Regions from separate parts of the Streptomyces sp. E-08 genome, predicted to be linked through region 2. Evidence: predicted binding sites of a transcription regulator. Region 2 holds the regulator's gene; each other region holds the start of a gene.

Region 1 (5,823 bases), 2.2 Mb from region 2:
CTTCCGGGAGATGGTCGCGCTCTGTGACGAGATGCCGACCTTCACCGATCTGGACGTGGTCCGGGACGAGCAGATGTACAAGGCGGCGTCCCGCCGCTTCTTCGAGCTGGTCTCGGCCCCCGGGGAGCTCGCGCCGCTCGACGAGGTGCTGGCCGAGGGGTACCACGACCACGACCCGACCAACCCGGCCGACTCGGTCGGCATGGACGCGGTGCGGCGCCAGGCCGAGATGTGGCGGGCCGCCTTCGACTTCACGTTCACCGTCGAGGACCAGATCGCCGACGGCGACCGGGTCTGCACCCGCTGGACCTGGAACGGCACCCACGTCGGCGACTTCATGGGGCTCCAGCCCACGGGGATGGAGGTGGGCATGGCCGGGATGCTCGTCCAGCGCTTCCGGGAGGACGGCAAGGCCGTCGAGGGCTGGTGGATGTACGACATGCTCGGGCTCATGGGGCAGCTCGGAGCCGTGGAGGCCTGAGGGGCCTCACGAGACGGCACCTCCCGGAGGAGACCCTCACGAGACGGACCCTCACGAGACGAGCACCTGCAGGAGAAGACACCGAGGCCCGGTGCCCCCGCGACGGGGGCACCGGGCCTCAACGATCAGTCAGCTGCCTCAGTGGGAGTGGCCGTGACCGTGGCCGTGGCCGTGGTCCGCCGGCTCCTCTTCCTTCTTCTCCACCACGAGGGTCTCGGTGGTGAGGAGGAGGGAGGCGATCGAGGCGGCGTTCTCCAGGGCGGAGCGCGTCACCTTCACCGGGTCGATGACGCCGGCCTTGACCAGGTCGCCGTACTCGCCGGTCGCGGCGTTGAAGCCCTGGCCCTTGTCGAGCTCCGCCACCTTCGAGGTGATGACGTAGCCCTCGAGGCCGGCGTTCTCGGCGATCCAGCGCAGCGGCTCGACGGCGGCGCGGCGGACGACCGCGACACCGGTGGCCTCGTCGCCGGTCTTGTCGAGGTTGCCCTCGAGGACCTTGACGGCGTGGACGAGCGCGGAGCCACCACCGGAGACGATGCCCTCCTCGACCGCGGCGCGGGTCGCGGAGATGGCGTCCTCCAGACGGTGCTTCTTCTCCTTCAGCTCCACCTCGGTGGCGGCGCCGACCTTGATGACGCACACGCCGCCGGCGAGCTTCGCGAGGCGCTCCTGGAGCTTCTCGCGGTCCCAGTCGGAGTCCGTGGACTCGATCTCGGCCTTGATCTGGTTGACGCGGCCCGCGACCTCCTCGGAGTTGCCGCCACCGTCGACGATGGTGGTGTCGTCCTTGGTGATCGTCACGCGGCGGGCGGTGCCCAGCACGTCCAGACCGGCCTGGTCGAGCTTGAGGCCGACCTCCTCGGCGATGACGGTCGCACCGGTGAGGGTGGCGATGTCGCCGAGCATGGCCTTGCGGCGGTCACCGAAGCCGGGGGCCTTGACGGCCACGGCGTTGAAGGTGCCACGGATCTTGTTGACGACGAGGGTGGAGAGCGCCTCGCCCTCGACGTCCTCGGCGATGATCAGCAGCGGCTTGCCGGCGCCGGCCTGGATGACCTTCTCCAGAATGGGCAGCAGGTCCTGGATCGAGGAGATCTTGCCCTGGTTGATCAGGATGTACGGGTCGTCGAGGACGGCCTCCATACGCTCCTGGTCGGTCACCATGTAGGGGGACAGGTAGCCCTTGTCGAAGGCCATGCCCTCGGTGAAGTCGAGCTCCAGGCCGAAGGTGTTGGACTCCTCGACGGTGATGACACCGTCCTTGCCGACCTTGTCCATCGCCTCGGCGATGAGCTCGCCGACCTGCTGGTCCTGCGCGGAGAGCGCGGCGACGGCGGCGATGTCGGACTTGTCCTCGATCGGGCGCGCGGTGGCGAGCAGCTCGTCGGAGACGGCCTTGACGGCGGCGTCGATGCCCTTCTTCAGGGCGGCCGGGGAGGCGCCGGCGGCGACGTTGCGCAGACCCTCGCGGACCAGGGCCTGGGCGAGCACGGTGGCGGTGGTGGTGCCGTCACCCGCGATGTCGTTGGTCTTGGTCGCCACCTCCTTCACCAGCTGGGCGCCGAGGTTCTCGTACGGGTCCTCGATCTCGACCTCGCGGGCGATCGTGACACCGTCGTTGGTGATGGTGGGGGCGCCGAACTTCTTGTCGATGACGACGTTGCGGCCCTTGGGGCCGATCGTCACCTTCACCGTGTCGGCAAGCTTGTTGACGCCGCGCTCAAGGGCGCGACGGGCGTCCTCGTCGAACTTCAGGATCTTCGCCATGGGAGCGGTTCAGCCCTCTCGGAATCGGGTGGAACGAACCGCGCCCCGGGGCGCCTGGGAAAGGGGCCTCGGGGCGCAGCTCAAAGCATCTGCTTCAGGTACTTCGGTACTTCGGTGAATTACTTCTCGACGATCGCGAGCACGTCGCGAGCCGAGAGGACGAGGTACTCCTCGCCGTTGTACTTCACCTCGGTGCCGCCGTACTTGCTGTACAGCACGATGTCGCCGGTCTTGACGTCGAGCGGCAGACGCTCGCCGTTCTCGAAGCGGCCCGGGCCCACGGCCAGGACGACGCCCTCCTGGGGCTTCTCCTTGGCGGTGTCCGGAATGACCAGGCCAGAGGCGGTGGTCTGCTCGGCGTCGAGCGGCTGGACCACAATGCGGTCCTCGAGCGGCTTGATGGCAACCTTGGAGCTGGTGGTCGTCACGATCCGACCTCCCCCTTCGGAGATCTCACGGGGTTAACTGTCTGAGGTGGCGACCAGGTGGATCCGTCGTCGCGGGTGCCGGACCTGCCCGTCGCTGTGTTGGCACTCTCCAGTGGGGAGTGCCAGAGCCGAGACTATGACCGCGATTAGCACTCGGTCAAGCGGAGTGCCAATTCCTCGCTCTGTGGCGTGACCGTACGGGGCGCTCCCACCCCCGCGCAGGTCTTCGCGTCCACCGCCGCCCGTACGGGCTCGCCCGGCTCGGCCCGGGGGCTCACCCGTTCCGCCGCCTTCCGGCCGAGCCGTTCGATCGGGTCGACGGACGAGGCGCAGGCGGTGAGGACGAGGAGGGTGCCCGTCACGGTCAGCGCGGCGGCCCAGAGCCGCCCCCGGGCTCTCACACGTAGTCCTCGAGCTTCGCGACCGCGTACCCCTTGGACGTGATCACGTTCATCACCCGGCGGATCATGTCGGGCATGGTGCCCTTCCAGTCCGCCTTGCCGCGGAAGTGGGTGAGCACGATGTCGCCGGGGTGCAGGTCCTGGTCCCACTCGCGCCACTCCATGTGGTCGGGGAAGGCCTCGGCGGACCAGAGCGGGACCGCCTTGACGCCGCAGGACTGCGCGGCGCGCAGGGTGTCCTCGTTGTAGTTGCCGTAGGGCGGGCGGAAGAGCCGGGGCCGCTTGCCGAACCGCTTCTCGATGATGTCCTGCATGCCGCAGATCTCGCGCTTCTGCGTGCCGTACGAGAGGGCGGGAAGGTAGCGGTGGTGGAGCGTGTGGTTGTTCAGGGAGATCCCGGACTCCTGCGACTTCTGCATCTTCGCGAAGTAGCCGTAGTCGTCGTTGACGACGTAGTCGCTGAGGAAGGCGCTGTAGGGGATCCGCAGCTCCTTCATCATCCGCAGCAGCTCGGGGTCCTTCTCGGCGCCGTCGTCGATCGTCAGGAAGACGATCTTCTCCTTGGTCGGCACGGTGGTGAAGACGGGCGGGAGTCCCTCGCCGTCGGTCTCGAAGCCCTTGCGCGTGGTGATCCTCGGTTTGACCGCGGGCGGGGCGGGCGCTTCGAGCGGGGGTTTCGCGAGGCCCCACTTCTTGGCGGCGAGCACGCGGGCGGCCCGCTGTGCGCGGACCTTCTCGACGTACGCGTTCAGGGCGCCGGCCGCGCCCGGGGCCTGCTGTCCGGCGGCGGGGGCGGGCGCGGGGGCGACGCGCGGGGGTTCGGCGCCGCCGGAGCAGGCCGTGGCGGCGGAGGCGAGGGCGGCCACGGCGAGCGCCGCCCCGAGCGTCCGGCGGGAGCGGTGCACGCCTTGTGCCATCATCTGGTCCTTTTGTCGTACGAGCTGCATGGCGCCGCATCCTGTCAGCGCGACAACCCCTTCCGGGCCGCGACACCGCCGTACCGCGCCCACCGTCCCCCGGCCGGCCCACTGCCTCCCAGGGCCCAGAATGGGACGGGTGAACGACCTCGCCTCCTTCGCCGCCCTGCTCGCCCCCGAGGGGCAGACGCTCCTCGCCGCCCTGCGCGACTACGACCCCGCGCAGGAGCTGGCGGTCGCCTCCCGGCTGCGCCGCGACCACCCCGCCGAGCTCGTCACCGCCGCCCTCGGCCAGGCACGGCTGCGGCAGCGGGCGGTGGCGAAGTTCGGCGCCGAGGACGCGTACCGGATGTACTTCACGCCCCACGGCGTCGAGCAGTCGACCCGCGCCTCCGTCGGCACCTACCGGGCGGCCCGGCTGAAGGCGCTGGGCGTCGGCAGCGTCGCGGACCTGTGCTCCGGGATCGGCGGCGACGCGATCGCCCTCGCCCGCGCCGGGATCTCCGTCCTCGCCGTCGACCGGGATCCGCTGACCGCCGAGACCGTCCGGGCCAACGCGGCCGCCCTCGGCCTGGCGGAGCTGATCGAGGTGAGGTGCGCGGACGTGACCGAGATCGACACGAGCCCGTACGAAGCGGTCTTCGTCGACCCGGCGCGGCGCGGCGGCCGGGGCAGGATCTTCGACCCCGAGGCGTACTCCCCGCCGCTGTCCTGGGCGATCGAGGCGGCCCGCAAGGCCCCGCACGCCGCGCTGAAGGTGGCGCCCGGCATCCCGCACGAGGCGGTGCCCGAGGAGGCCGAGGCCGAGTGGATCTCGGACGGCGGCGACGTGAAGGAGGCCGTGCTCTGGTTCGGCACGGAGCCGGGCGCCCGCCGGGCCACCCTGCTGCCCTCCGGCGCCGGGCTCCTCGGCCGGGGGCTGCCCGACCCGGCGGTCCGCCCGGTCGGCCGCTACCTGTACGAGCCGGACGGCGCCGTCATCCGCGCGCACCTCGTCGCCGAGGTCGCCGAGGAGCTGGACGGCGGCCTGATCGACGAGACGATCGCGTACGTCACGGCGGACGCTTTCGTCCCCACCCCGTACGCCTCCGCGTACGAGATCACCGACGAACTACCCTTCAACCTGAAGAAGTTGAAGGCTCTGCTGCGGGAGCGTGAGGTCGGCACCCTCACCGTGAAGAAGCGGGGCTCCGCGGTCGAACCCGAGGAGATCCGGCGGAAGGTGAAGCCGAAGGGCCCCAACGCGGCGACCGTACTGCTCACTCGGGTCGCGGGCGCCCCGACGATGCTGATCGGCCGCCCGGCGACCGCGTCCTGAAGGGCCACGAACAGGGGGATCATGGCACTGCATCCGGAAGGCGTGTTCACCGGCGGGCCGCTCGCCCACCTCGCCGGGCTCGCCGGCGGGCCCGACCCGCTGGAGTGGGAGGTCCCGCGCCTCAAGCGGGTCCTGAACCCGAACCACTGGGACGCGGCCTGGCGGGAGACCCCGCAGACGCTCGCCTCCCAGCTGGACTACCTGTCCACCGCGTTCAGCGAGGAGTTCTTCGCGACCTGCCCCGAAGCGGCCCGGCGCACCTGGCGGGCGGCCGCGGGCGACAGGGGCCTGCCCGCGTTCATGACGGAGCTCGCGATGCTGCTGCGGCTCGCGGACCGCGAGGGGGACGCCCCGTACGAGGACGTCCCGCTGGCCGCCTGGGAGGTGCGGGCGCGGTTCCCGCTCCTCCTGTCCCTCGACGGCTGGGCGTACGACGGCGAGTTCTCCTCGTACGAGGAGAGCCTGAACGCCTTCGTCGAGGCCGAGCACCCCTACTGCTCCTACGAGTTGA
Region 2 (5,823 bases):
GCGCCCTCGAAGGAGCCGGGGAGCGGCCGCTCGGGTTCTACCTGCACGTGCCGTACTGCGCGACGCGCTGCGGCTACTGCGACTTCAACACGTACACGGCGAGTGAGCTGCGCGGCACGGGCGGTGTGCTCGCCTCCCGCGACAACTACGCCGACCAGGTCACCGAGGAGATCCGGCTCGCCCGCAAGGTCCTCGGGGACGACCCGCGACCCGTGCGGACCGTCTTCGTCGGCGGCGGCACGCCGACGCTGCTCGCCGCCGGAGACCTCGTACGGATGCTGGGGGCGATCCGCGACGAGTTCGGGCTCGCCGACGACGCCGAGGTGACGACGGAGGCCAATCCGGAGTCCGTCGACCCCGCCTACCTCGCCGAGCTGCGGGAAGGCGGCTTCAACCGGATCTCCTTCGGCATGCAGAGCGCCCGGCAGCACGTCCTGAAGGTCCTCGACCGCACGCACACGCCCGGACGGCCCGAGGCGTGTGTCGGCGAGGCGCGGGCCGCGGGGTTCGAGCACGTCAACCTCGACCTCATCTACGGCACGCCCGGGGAGACCGACGACGACTGGCGGGCCTCCCTGGACGCGGCCATCGGCGCCGGGCCGGACCACGTCAGCGCCTACGCCCTCATCGTCGAGGAGGGCACGCAGCTGGCCCGGCGCATCCGGCGGGGCGAGGTGCCCATGACCGACGACGACGTCCACGCCGACCGCTACCTGATCGCGGACGCGGCCTTCGAGGAGGCGGGCTTCTCCTGGTACGAGGTGTCCAACTGGGCCACCTCGGAGGCCGGGCGCTGCCTCCACAACGAGCTGTACTGGCGCGGCGCGGACTGGTGGGGCGCCGGGCCCGGGGCGCACTCGCACGTCGGGGGCGTCCGGTGGTGGAACGTGAAGCATCCCGGCGCGTACGCCGCCGCGCTCGCCGAAGGCCGCTCGCCCGGGGCCGGGCGGGAGATCCTCGCGGAGGCGGACCGGCGGGTCGAGCGGATCCTGCTCGAACTGCGGCTGCGCGAGGGCGTCGAACTGTCGATCCTCAAGCCCGCGGGGCTGGCGGCGTCGCGCAAGGCCCTGGGGGACGGTCTGCTCGACCCCGAGTCGTACGAGGCGGGGCGCGCCGTCCTGACCCTGCGGGGCCGACTGCTCGCGGACGCGGTGGTGCGGGACCTGGTGGACTGACGGCGCGGCGCCTCCGCCGGTGCCGTCGTGGGCAATCGTTCCTCCCCCAGAGGGACGATCGCCCACACGGCAGTGGGCGGCGGCCCGTGCGGGCGCGAGCTGCGGGTGCAGGCCCGAGCGGGTGCCGGCTAGGGCGCCGTCACGAAGTCGATCAGCTCTTCCACCCGGCCCAGCAGCTCCGGCTCCAGGTCCTTGTAGGACGTCACGCGCCTGAGGATCGCCTGCCAGACCGCGCCCGTGTTGTCCGAGGGCCAGCCGAGCGCGCGGCAGACGCCCGTCTTCCAGTCCTGGCCGCGCGGGACCGCCGGCCAGGCCGGGATGCCCAGCGCGGACGGCTTCACCGCCTCCCAGACGTCGATGTACGGGTGGCCGACCACCAGGACGTCGGGGGAGGTCACCTGCGCGGCGATCCGCGACTCCTTCGAGCCCGGCACCAGGTGGTCCACCAGGACGCCGAGCCGGGCGTCCGGCCCCGGGCCGAACTCCGCGACGATCGCGGGCAGGTCGTCGACGCCCTCCAGGTACTCCACGACCACGCCCTCGATGCGCAGGTCGTCGCCCCAGACCCGCTCCACCAGCTCCGCGTCGTGGCGGCCCTCGACGTAGATCCGGCCCGCCCGCGCCACGCGCGCGCGTGCGCCCGGCACGGCGACCGAGCCCGAGGCCGTACGGGTGGGGCGTGCCGGAGCCGAGACCGGCCGCACCAGCGTCACGACCCTGCCCTCCAGGAGGAATCCGCGCGGTTCCAGCGGGAAGACCCGGTGCTTGCCGAAGCGGTCCTCCAGGGTCACCGTGCCCGCCTCGCAGCGGATCACCGCCCCGCAGAAGCCCGTCGAGACCTCCTCGACCACGAGGTCGGGGTCGGCCGGGACCTCCGGGACGGGCGCCGACTTCTTCCAAGGGGGCGTCAGGTCCGGGTTGTAGCTGCGCATTTGCGCGACGTTATGACACCTCGAAGCGGCGTGCCAGTTCATCGCGCTGCGCCCTCACGAACGTGGCGTCCACCACAGCGCCGTGCCCCGGTACGTACGCCGCCTCCTCGCCGCCCAGGGCCAGCAGCCGGTCCAGGGCGTCGGGCCAGCGGGACGGGATCGCGTCCGGGCCCGCCTGCGGCTCGCCCGACTCCTCCACCAGGTCGCCGCAGAAGACGACCTCGCGCGCCCCCGGGACGCAGAGCGCCAGGTCGTGGCCCGAGTGGCCGGGGCCCACGTTCGCCAGGAGGACCTGGCGGTCGCCCAGGTCGAGCGTCCACTCGCCCGAGACCACGTGCCGCGGGGCCACCAGGACGTCCGCCGCCGCCTCCGCCGCCTCCGCGTCCAGTCCCTGCCCGACCGCGTCCGTGCGCAGCTCCTCCCGGGCCCGCGCCCCGCCCAGGAGGTCGTCCGAGCCCACCGCGCCGAAGACCTCCGCACCCGCGAAGACCGCCGTGCCGAGAACGTGGTCGAAATGCGGGTGGCTGAGTGCGATGTGCGTCACCTTCCGGCCGCCCGTGAGCGCCGAGATCTGCGCCCGCAGCTCGGCGCCCTCCGTGAGCGAGGCCCCCGTGTCGTACAGCAGCACCGCCCGTGAGCCCAGGACCAGTCCGACCGTGGCGTCCCAGACCGGCAGCCGCCGCCGGCCCACCCCGTCCGCGAGCCGCTCCCATCCGTGCGCTTCCCAATCGATGTCCATGGGGCGACGCTAACGGGTGCGGGCGCCGCCTCCTTGCCAGGAGCGATGTCCGCCGCCGTACACTGGCCGGGGGATCGCTGGCACTCGGACAGGTCGAGTGCCAAAAGCGGAGCAACCGGAACGACGACGACAGCTGGAGGTGCGCACGATGCTCAGCGAACGCAGACTCGAGGTCCTGCGCGCCATCGTCCAGGACTACGTCGGGACGGAGGAGCCCGTCGGCTCCAAGGCGCTCACCGAGCGCCACAAGCTCGGCGTGTCCCCCGCCACCGTGCGCAACGACATGGCCGTCCTGGAGGAGGAGGGCTTCATCGCCCAGCCCCACACCAGCGCCGGCCGCATCCCGACCGACAAGGGCTACCGCCTCTTCGTCGACCGGCTCGCCGGCGTCAAGCCGCTGTCGACGCCCGAGCGGCGGGCCATCCACAACTTCCTCGACGGCGCCGTCGACCTCGACGACGTCGTGGGCCGCACGGTCCGGCTGCTCGCGCAGCTGACCCGCCAGGTCGCCGTCGTCCAGTACCCCTCGCTGACCCGTTCGACCGTCCGGCACGTGGAACTGCTCTCGCTGGCCCCCGCCCGCCTGATGCTCGTCCTCATCACCGACACGGGCCGGGTCGAGCAGCGGGTCGTCGACTGCGGCGCACCCTTCGGCGAGACCTCGCTCGCCGACCTCCGGGCCCGGCTCAACAGCCGGGTCGTCGGCCGCCGGTTCGCCGACGTGCCGCAGCTGGTGCAGGACCTCCCCGAGTCCTTCGAGGAGCCCGAGGACCGCGCCACGGTCTCGACCGTGCTTGCGACCCTCCTCGAAACCCTCGTCGAGGAGCACGAGGAGCGGCTGATGATCGGCGGCACCGCCAATCTCACCCGCTTCGGACACGACTTCCCCCTGATGATCAGGCCCGTCCTTGAGGCTCTGGAGGAGCAGGTCGTGCTCCTCAAGCTGCTCGGCGAGGCCAAGGAATCGGGCATGACCGTACGCATCGGGCACGAGAACGCCCACGAGGGGCTGAGCTCCACGTCCGTCGTCTCGGTCGGCTACGGTTCGGGCGGCGAGGCAGTCGCCAAACTCGGCGTGGTCGGACCGACCCGCATGGACTACCCCGGAACGATGGGAGCGGTACGCGCAGTGGCACGTTACGTCGGACAGATCCTGGCGGAGTCGTAAGTGGCCACGGACTACTACGCCGTACTCGGCGTGCGCCGCGACGCTTCCCAGGACGAGATCAAGAAGGCCTTCCGGAGGCTCGCACGCGAGCTGCACCCGGATGTGAATCCCGATCCGAAGACGCAGGAACGCTTCAAGGAGATCAACGCCGCCTACGAGGTCCTCTCGGACCCGCAGAAGAAGCAGGTCTACGACCTCGGCGGCGACCCGCTCTCGGCCTCCGGCGGAGGCGGCGCGGGCGGCTTCGGCGCCGGTGGCTTCGGCAACTTCTCCGACATCATGGACGCCTTCTTCGGCACGGCCTCGCAGCGCGGACCGCGCTCGCGGACCCGCCGCGGCCAGGACGCCATGATCCGTCTGGAGATCGACCTCAACGAGGCGGCCTTCGGCACGACCAAGGACATCCAGGTCGACACGGCGGTCGTCTGCACCACCTGTTCGGGTGAGGGCGCCGCTCCCGGCACCTCCGCCCAGACCTGTGACATGTGCCGCGGCCGCGGCGAGGTCTCCCAGGTCACCCGGTCCTTCCTGGGCCAGGTCATGACCTCCCGGCCCTGCCCGCAGTGCCAGGGCTTCGGCACCGTCGTCCCGACCCCGTGCCCCGAGTGCGCGGGCGACGGCCGGGTCCGGTCCCGCCGCACCCTCACGGTCAAGATCCCGGCCGGTGTCGACAACGGCACCCGGATCCAGCTCGCGGGCGAGGGCGAGGTCGGCCCCGGCGGCGGCCCCGCCGGCGACCTGTACGTCGAGATCCACGAGACCCCGCACGAGACCTTCCAGCGGCGCGGCGACGACCTGCACTGCACGGTCACCCTCCCGATGACGGCGGCCGCGCTCGGCACCAAGGTGCAGCTGCAGACCCTCGACGGCCTCGAGGAGATCGACGTCCGTCCGGGCACCCAGTCCGGCCAGTCGATCCCGCTGCACGGCCGCGGCGTCACGCATCTGCGCGGCAACGGCCGGGGCGACCTGATCGTGCACGTCGAGGTGCAGACCCCGGGCAAGCTCGACGCGGAGCAGGAGCGCCTCCTGCGCGAACTGGCCAAGCTGCGCGGCGAGGAACGGCCGACCGGCCAGTTCCAGCCCGGGCAGCAGGGGCTGTTCTCGAGGCTCAAGGACGCGTTCAACGGGCGGTAGGCCTGTGCGTACGGGAAGGGGCGGCACTCCGGTGCCGCCCCTTTCCGTTGCTTCGGCCCGCTCATGACACGATGCCCATATGTCCACCACCGCACTGAACGATCTCTCTCGGTTTCCGATCGTGCAGGCCCCCATGGCGGGTGGCGCCTCCTCTCCCGAGCTCGTCGGAGCCGTCTGCGAGGCCGGGGCGCTCGGCTTCCTCGCCGGTGGGTACAAGACGGCCGGAGGCCTGTACCAGGAGATCAAGCGGGTGCGCGGGCTCACCGCACGCCCCTTCGGAGTCAACCTCTTCATGCCGCAGGACGGGCGGCCCGCCGACCCCGCCGCCGTCGAGGTCTACCGCCACCAGCTCGCCGGCGAGGCCACCTGGTACGACACCCCGCTCGGCGAGGCGGACGACTGCCGTGACGACGCCTACGACGCCAAGCTGGCCATCCTCCTGGAGGACCCGGTCCCCGTCGTCTCCTTCACCTTCGGCTGTCCCGCGCGCGAGACCTTCCACGCCTTCGACCGCGTCGGTACGTACACGCTCGTCACCGTCACCTCCGCCGACGAGGCCCTCGCCGCGGAGCGGGCCGGCGCCGACGCCGTCTGCGTCCAGGGCGTCGAGGCGGGCGGGCACCAGGGCACGTACCGCGACGACCCCGCCGACGAAGGCGCCCCCGGCACCGG
Region 3 (5,823 bases), 1.8 Mb from region 2:
GTCCACCGCGCTTCACAATCGAATACCGCTCATCCAGAGGGGCAGAGGGAAACGGCCCGTTGAAGCCCCGGCAACCCTCCAGTCGGTTCGTCTCGTCCTCCAGCGAGGTCCCCGACTAGGGAAGGTGCCAAATCCGTCTCATGGCGAAAAATTCGTCATGGGAAAGATGAGGAGAAAGGGCCTCGCCTCCATGGCTGTTCAGACCGTCGCACCCACCAACGTCGACCTCGGTCCCGCGTCCGGGCTTTCCTGTCGCGAATGCGGTGAAGTCTTCCCGCTCGGCCCGATCTTCGCCTGCGAACTCTGCTTCGGACCGCTCGAAGTCGCGTACGACCTCCCCACCGGTGACCCCGAGGCGCTGCGCAAGCAGATCGAGGCCGGCCCCGCCAACATCTGGCGCTACGCCCCGCTGCTGCCCGTCCCCGCCGACGTCGCCGAGAAGCCGAACCTGAACCCCGGCTGGACCAAGCTCGTCCGGGCCGACAACCTCGCCGCCGCGATCGGCGTCGCCCCCGGCAAGCTCTTCGTCAAGGACGACTCCGGCAACCCGACCCACTCCTTCAAGGACCGGGTCGTCGCCCAGGCGCTCGAAGCCGCCCGCGCCTTCGGCTTCACCACCCTCTCCTGCTCCTCCACCGGCAACCTGGCCGGCGCCGTCGGCGCCGCCGCCGCCCGCGCCGGCTTCCGCTCCTGCGTGTTCATCCCGCACGACCTGGAGCAGGGCAAGGTCGTCATGGCCGGTGTCTACGGCGGTGACCTCGTCGCCATCGAGGGCAACTACGACGACGTCAACCGCTTCTGCTCCGAGCTCATCGGCGACCCGCTCGGCGAGGGCTGGGGCTTCGTGAACGTCAACCTCCGCCCGTACTACGGCGAGGGCTCCAAGACGCTCGCGTACGAGATCTGCGAGCAGCTCGGCTGGGTCATCCCCGACCAGCTCGTCATCCCGATCGCCTCCGGCTCCCAGCTCACCAAGATCGACAAGGGCCTGCAGGAGCTCATCAAGCTGGGCCTCGTCGAGGACAAGCCGTACAAGATCTTCGGCGCCCAGGCCGAGGGCTGCTCCCCGGTCTCCGCCGCCTTCAAGGCCGGTCACGACGTCGTCCGCCCGCAGAAGCCGAACACGATCGCCAAGTCGCTCGCGATCGGCAACCCGGCCGACGGCCCGTACGTCCTCGACATCGCCCGCCGCACCGGCGGCGCCGTGGAGGACGTGAACGACGAGCAGGTCGTCGAGGCCATCAAGATCCTCGCCCGCACCGAGGGCATCTTCGCGGAGACCGCGGGCGGCGTGACCGTCGGCGTCACCAAGAAGCTCGTCGAGGCCGGTCTCATCGACCCGGACCTCACCACCGTCGTCCTCAACACCGGCGACGGACTCAAGACCCTGGACGCGGTGGCCGACACCTCTCAGGCGACCGTCACCATCCGCCCGAGCCTGGAGGCGTTCCGCGACGCCGGCCTGGCCGTCTGAGTCCGTCCCCTCCTGGCCCACCGAAAGGTTCCGAAGACATGGCCGTGAACGTCCGCATCCCCACCATCCTCCGCACCTACACGGGCGGGCAGTCCGAGGTCCAGGCCGAGGGCGCGACCCTCGCCGAGGTCATCGCGGACCTGGAGAAGAACCACACGGGCATCGCCGCCCGCGTCCTGGACGACCAGGGCAAGCTGCGCCGCTTCGTCAACGTCTACGTCAACGACGACGACGTGCGCTTCGAGCAGGGCCTGGAGACGGCCACCCCGGCCGGCGCGGGCGTCTCGATCATCCCGGCCGTCGCCGGAGGCTGCTGAGCCTTACCCGTCGGTACGAATTGCCCCTTCCGCGCGATAAGCGGAGGGGGCAATTCTGCATGGTTGAGCGAGGTAGAGTTGGGGAAGTCCCCTCCGCTGCTCATGCCGGCCGCATATGAGAATGCGTCCCCGCACGACAAGAAGCAGCCAAAGTGCCTGCGCGTTGTGTACGTTCTGCGCGCTTTGCCGGGCCCGACTTGCCCCGTAATTCCGGGGATTATCCCCAATTCCCCTTTCCGGGACGCCCAGAATTCTCGGTCGAATGACCTGTTGCAGAGGGCAGTTGGGCAGATACATTCAGCGGCGGTCGACGCGTTCCGGCGCAGGGTCTGACCCGGGTCCGCGAGGTGCGGGTCCCGCGCAAGGGCCAGTAATAGGGGAGTTAGGCATGGCTCAGGGCACCGTCAAGTGGTTCAACGCGGAGAAGGGCTACGGCTTCATCGCGGTAGACGGTGGTGCGGATGTTTTCGTCCACTACAGCGCGATCCAGATGGATGGCTACCGCAGCCTCGAAGAGGGCCAGCGGGTCGAGTTCGAGATCTCGCAGGGCCAGAAGGGTCCGCAGGCGGACATGGTCAAGCTCGCCGTCTGAGCGCGGCGCGATCGGCCACCGACGCAACGCCGTCGAGGGGTCCGCATCCCTGAGGGGATGCGGACCCCTCGTGCGTTCCCGAACCTCGTCCGCGAGGTGCCCGATCCACGAGAGTCGCTTGCACTCGCATGGGTCGAGTGCTAATCATTGGCGTTAGCACTCGGAAGGTGAGAGTGCTTACGAGGATCGGGCAGACGAGGCCCGCGGCCAGGTGGGGCAAGGAACCGCCGGGCACGCAGGCCGTCCGTCGCGGGCGTCGGCGCGGTCCTGGAGCGTTATCCACCCCATGTCCGGGAGGACCACTTCACATGGCCAAGATCATCGCGTTCGACGAGGAGGCCCGGCGCGGTCTCGAGCGCGGCATGAACCAGCTCGCTGACGCCGTCAAGGTCACCCTCGGCCCGAAGGGCCGCAACGTCGTCCTCGAGAAGAAGTGGGGCGCCCCCACGATCACCAACGATGGTGTCTCCATCGCCAAGGAGATCGAGCTCGAGGACCCGTACGAGAAGATCGGCGCCGAGCTGGTCAAGGAAGTCGCCAAGAAGACGGACGACGTCGCCGGCGACGGTACGACCACCGCCACCGTTCTCGCCCAGGCGCTCGTCCGCGAGGGCCTCCGCAACGTCGCCGCCGGTGCCAACCCGATGGCCCTCAAGCGCGGTATCGAGAAGGCCGTCGAGGCCGTCTCCGGCGCCCTGCTCGAGCAGGCGAAGGATGTCGAGACCAAGGAGCAGATCGCTTCCACGGCCTCCATCTCCGCCGCCGACACCCAGATCGGCGAGCTCATCGCCGAGGCGATGGACAAGGTCGGCAAGGAAGGCGTCATCACCGTCGAGGAGTCCCAGACCTTCGGTCTGGAGCTGGAGCTCACCGAGGGCATGCGCTTCGACAAGGGCTACATCTCGGCGTACTTCGCCACCGACATGGAGCGCATGGAGTCGTCGCTCGACGACCCGTACCTCCTGATCGTCAACTCCAAGATCTCCTCCGTGAAGGACCTCCTTCCGCTCCTGGAGAAGGTCATGCAGTCGGGCAAGCCGCTGCTGATCATCGCCGAGGACGTCGAGGGCGAGGCCCTGTCGACCCTGGTCGTCAACAAGATCCGCGGCACCTTCAAGTCCGTCGCGGTCAAGGCCCCGGGCTTCGGCGACCGCCGCAAGGCCATGCTGAACGACATCGCCATCCTCACGGGCGGCACGGTCATCTCCGAGGAGGTCGGCCTCAAGCTCGAGAACGCGGGCCTGGACCTGCTCGGCCGCGCCCGCAAGGTCGTCATCACCAAGGACGAGACCACCATCGTCGACGGTGCCGGTGACAGCGAGCAGGTCGCCGGTCGCGTGAACCAGATCCGCGCCGAGATCGAGAACTCCGACTCGGACTACGACCGCGAGAAGCTCCAGGAGCGCCTCGCGAAGCTGGCCGGCGGCGTGGCCGTCATCAAGGCCGGTGCCGCGACCGAGGTCGAGCTCAAGGAGCGCAAGCACCGCATCGAGGACGCCGTTCGCAACGCGAAGGCGGCCGTCGAGGAGGGCATCGTCGCCGGCGGTGGCGTGGCCCTGCTCCAGGCGTCGAGCGTCTTCGAGAAGCTCGAGGCCGACCTGGCGGGCGACGAGGCCACCGGTGCCAACATCGTCAAGCTGGCCCTCGAGGCCCCGCTGAAGCAGATCGCCGTCAACGCCGGCCTCGAGGGCGGCGTCGTGGCGGAGAAGGTCCGCAACCTGCCCGTCGGCCACGGCCTGAACGCCGCGACCAACGAGTACGTCGACCTCATCGCCGAGGGCATCATCGACCCGGCGAAGGTCACGCGCTCCGCGCTGCAGAACGCCGCGTCGATCGCCGCGCTGTTCCTCACCACCGAGGCCGTCATCGCCGACAAGCCGGAGAAGGCCGCCGCGCCGGCCGGCGGCGGCATGCCGGGCGGTGACATGGACTTCTGATCCTGACGGATCGGTGGTTCATCGCTGAACGCGCAGCTCGCGCACGCGAACGAGGGCGGCACCCCCACCAGGGGGTGCCGCCCTCGGGCGTTTCACGGGACGGGCTCAGCGCACGTCGACGTAGTCCCCGCCGGCCGAGGCCGGGGAGTTGAAGTGCCGGTAGTCACCGAAGCAGTGGATCCGCCAGGAGCCGTCGGCGCCCGCCTTCGCCCTGAGGGAGACCTTGCCGGTGGAGCCGGAGCGGCCGGAGGCCACGGTGTTCCAGGTCCGCGAGCCCTTCGGCTGGAACTGCAGCACCACCGGCGCGTTCCCGTACGCACGCCAGGCGCCGTCCCAGTAGTGCTGGAGCCCGCCGGTGACGGTCACGTACCCGTTCTTGGCGACGGGCTCGGGACCCGCGTTCAGCGAGACGATCCGGGTGTCGTTGCGGACGAGCCGGAAGGAGGGCGAGGTGACCCCGGCGAGCTCGTCGGTCGTCAGGTGACGGACCCGGAACCAGCCGCCCCGGCTGCCCTTCGCAAGGAGCGAGATCCGCTCCCAGGACAGCGACGTCTCCCGGAGCGGGACGCGCTTCCAGCCGCCGTCGACGGACTGCTCCAGCTGCACGTTCTGCTGGGACATGGAGATGTCCGGCGCGTACCGCGCGCGGAGTTCGAGGGACACCGAGAGCGTGCCGTCGGCGGACAGCGACGCGCCGCGGAGGTCGAGGCGGGACTCCAGGGGGACGGCGAGCGGGCCCGAGAGCCGGTCGAAGCTCAGGAACGGGTCGCCCGAGGTGACCTCCCACTCGTACTGGCCGGAGCCGGCCGTGGCGAGGAGCTTCGCGGTGAACCGGCCGTCCGCGCCCGTGCGCAGGGTTCTGATCTGCGGACCGAAGGCCACGCGGACGGGCTGGTCGGCGAGCGGCGCGCCCGCGGCGGCCGGGTCGGTGAGGCGTCCGGTCACGGTGACGGTCTCGCCGGTGAGCGCCCGCTTCCGGTCGGCGGCGGCGGTGGCCGTCGCGCGGAGCGGCTTGTACTCCCAGACCTGCCGCGAGGCGCTGACGCTGCCGTGCACCTCGGCGCTGTCCTCGGCGAACGAGGCGGTGAAGGAGTCACCGGTGCCGGTGACGGCGTACGGCGCGCCGGCGAAGTCGCCGGCGGCGGAGGTGACGAGGGTCCGGGGGGTCTCGTCGGCCGCGTCGTCGCGCCGGACGGTGACCGTGCGGTCCGGGAGCGGCACGATGTCCCCGGAGCCGGGCTGGACGGCGCTCAGGTTGCCCTGGGGGCGGGCGTTGCGGTCGTCCCAGGCGGGGACGCCCACGCCGAAGGAGACGAGGTCCGGCCGCAGCCGGAAGTCGAGCCGGCCGGCGTCCGTGCGGGTGAGCTTGTTGCCGAGCGAGTCGGTGGCGGTGACGTCGATGGCGTACGTCCCGAGGGACGGGAGGGTGCCGCCGTCCTCGACGAGCTTCAGGGTGGCCTCGGCGGGCAGCCGGTAGGTGGCGGCCTGTGTCGGGTCCCAGGT

Evidence for each region. The regulator HrcA, encoded in region 2, represses chaperone genes, less so after heat shock. The targets are predictions, from matches to a motif close to TTNGCACTCNGNNNNNCNGAGTGCNAA.
Region 1: groES (co-chaperone GroES) is a predicted target of HrcA. The motif match lies at 2,776-2,802, and genes of this name have one in related genera.
Region 3: groL (chaperonin GroEL) is a predicted target of HrcA. The motif match lies at 2,501-2,527, and genes of this name have one in related genera.

The regions. Positions count from the first base shown of each region.
Region 1 covers NZ_CP183971.1:5,122,278-5,128,100, reverse strand. The annotation lists gene ACN9MM_RS23825 (ester cyclase) at 1-481, shown strand, start outside; gene groL (chaperonin GroEL) at 620-2,248, opposite strand; gene groES (co-chaperone GroES) at 2,368-2,676, opposite strand; gene ACN9MM_RS23810 (hypothetical protein) at 2,823-3,077, opposite strand; gene ACN9MM_RS23805 (polysaccharide deacetylase family protein) at 3,074-4,024, opposite strand; gene ACN9MM_RS23800 (THUMP-like domain-containing protein) at 4,125-5,312, shown strand; gene ACN9MM_RS23795 (hypothetical protein) at 5,334-5,823, shown strand, end outside.
Region 2 covers NZ_CP183971.1:2,894,500-2,900,322, reverse strand. The annotation lists gene hemW (radical SAM family heme chaperone HemW) at 1-1,175, shown strand, start outside; gene ACN9MM_RS13270 (DUF3097 domain-containing protein) at 1,304-2,107, opposite strand; gene ACN9MM_RS13265 (MBL fold metallo-hydrolase) at 2,118-2,846, opposite strand; gene hrcA (heat-inducible transcriptional repressor HrcA) at 2,995-4,014, shown strand; gene dnaJ (molecular chaperone DnaJ) at 4,015-5,151, shown strand; gene ACN9MM_RS13250 (nitronate monooxygenase) at 5,231-5,823, shown strand, end outside.
Region 3 covers NZ_CP183971.1:4,710,761-4,716,583, forward strand. The annotation lists SAM riboswitch class I at 27-173, shown strand; gene thrC (threonine synthase) at 167-1,474, shown strand; gene ACN9MM_RS21760 (MoaD/ThiS family protein) at 1,513-1,791, shown strand; gene ACN9MM_RS21765 (cold-shock protein) at 2,180-2,383, shown strand; gene groL (chaperonin GroEL) at 2,692-4,320, shown strand; gene ACN9MM_RS21775 (hypothetical protein) at 4,426-5,823, opposite strand, start outside.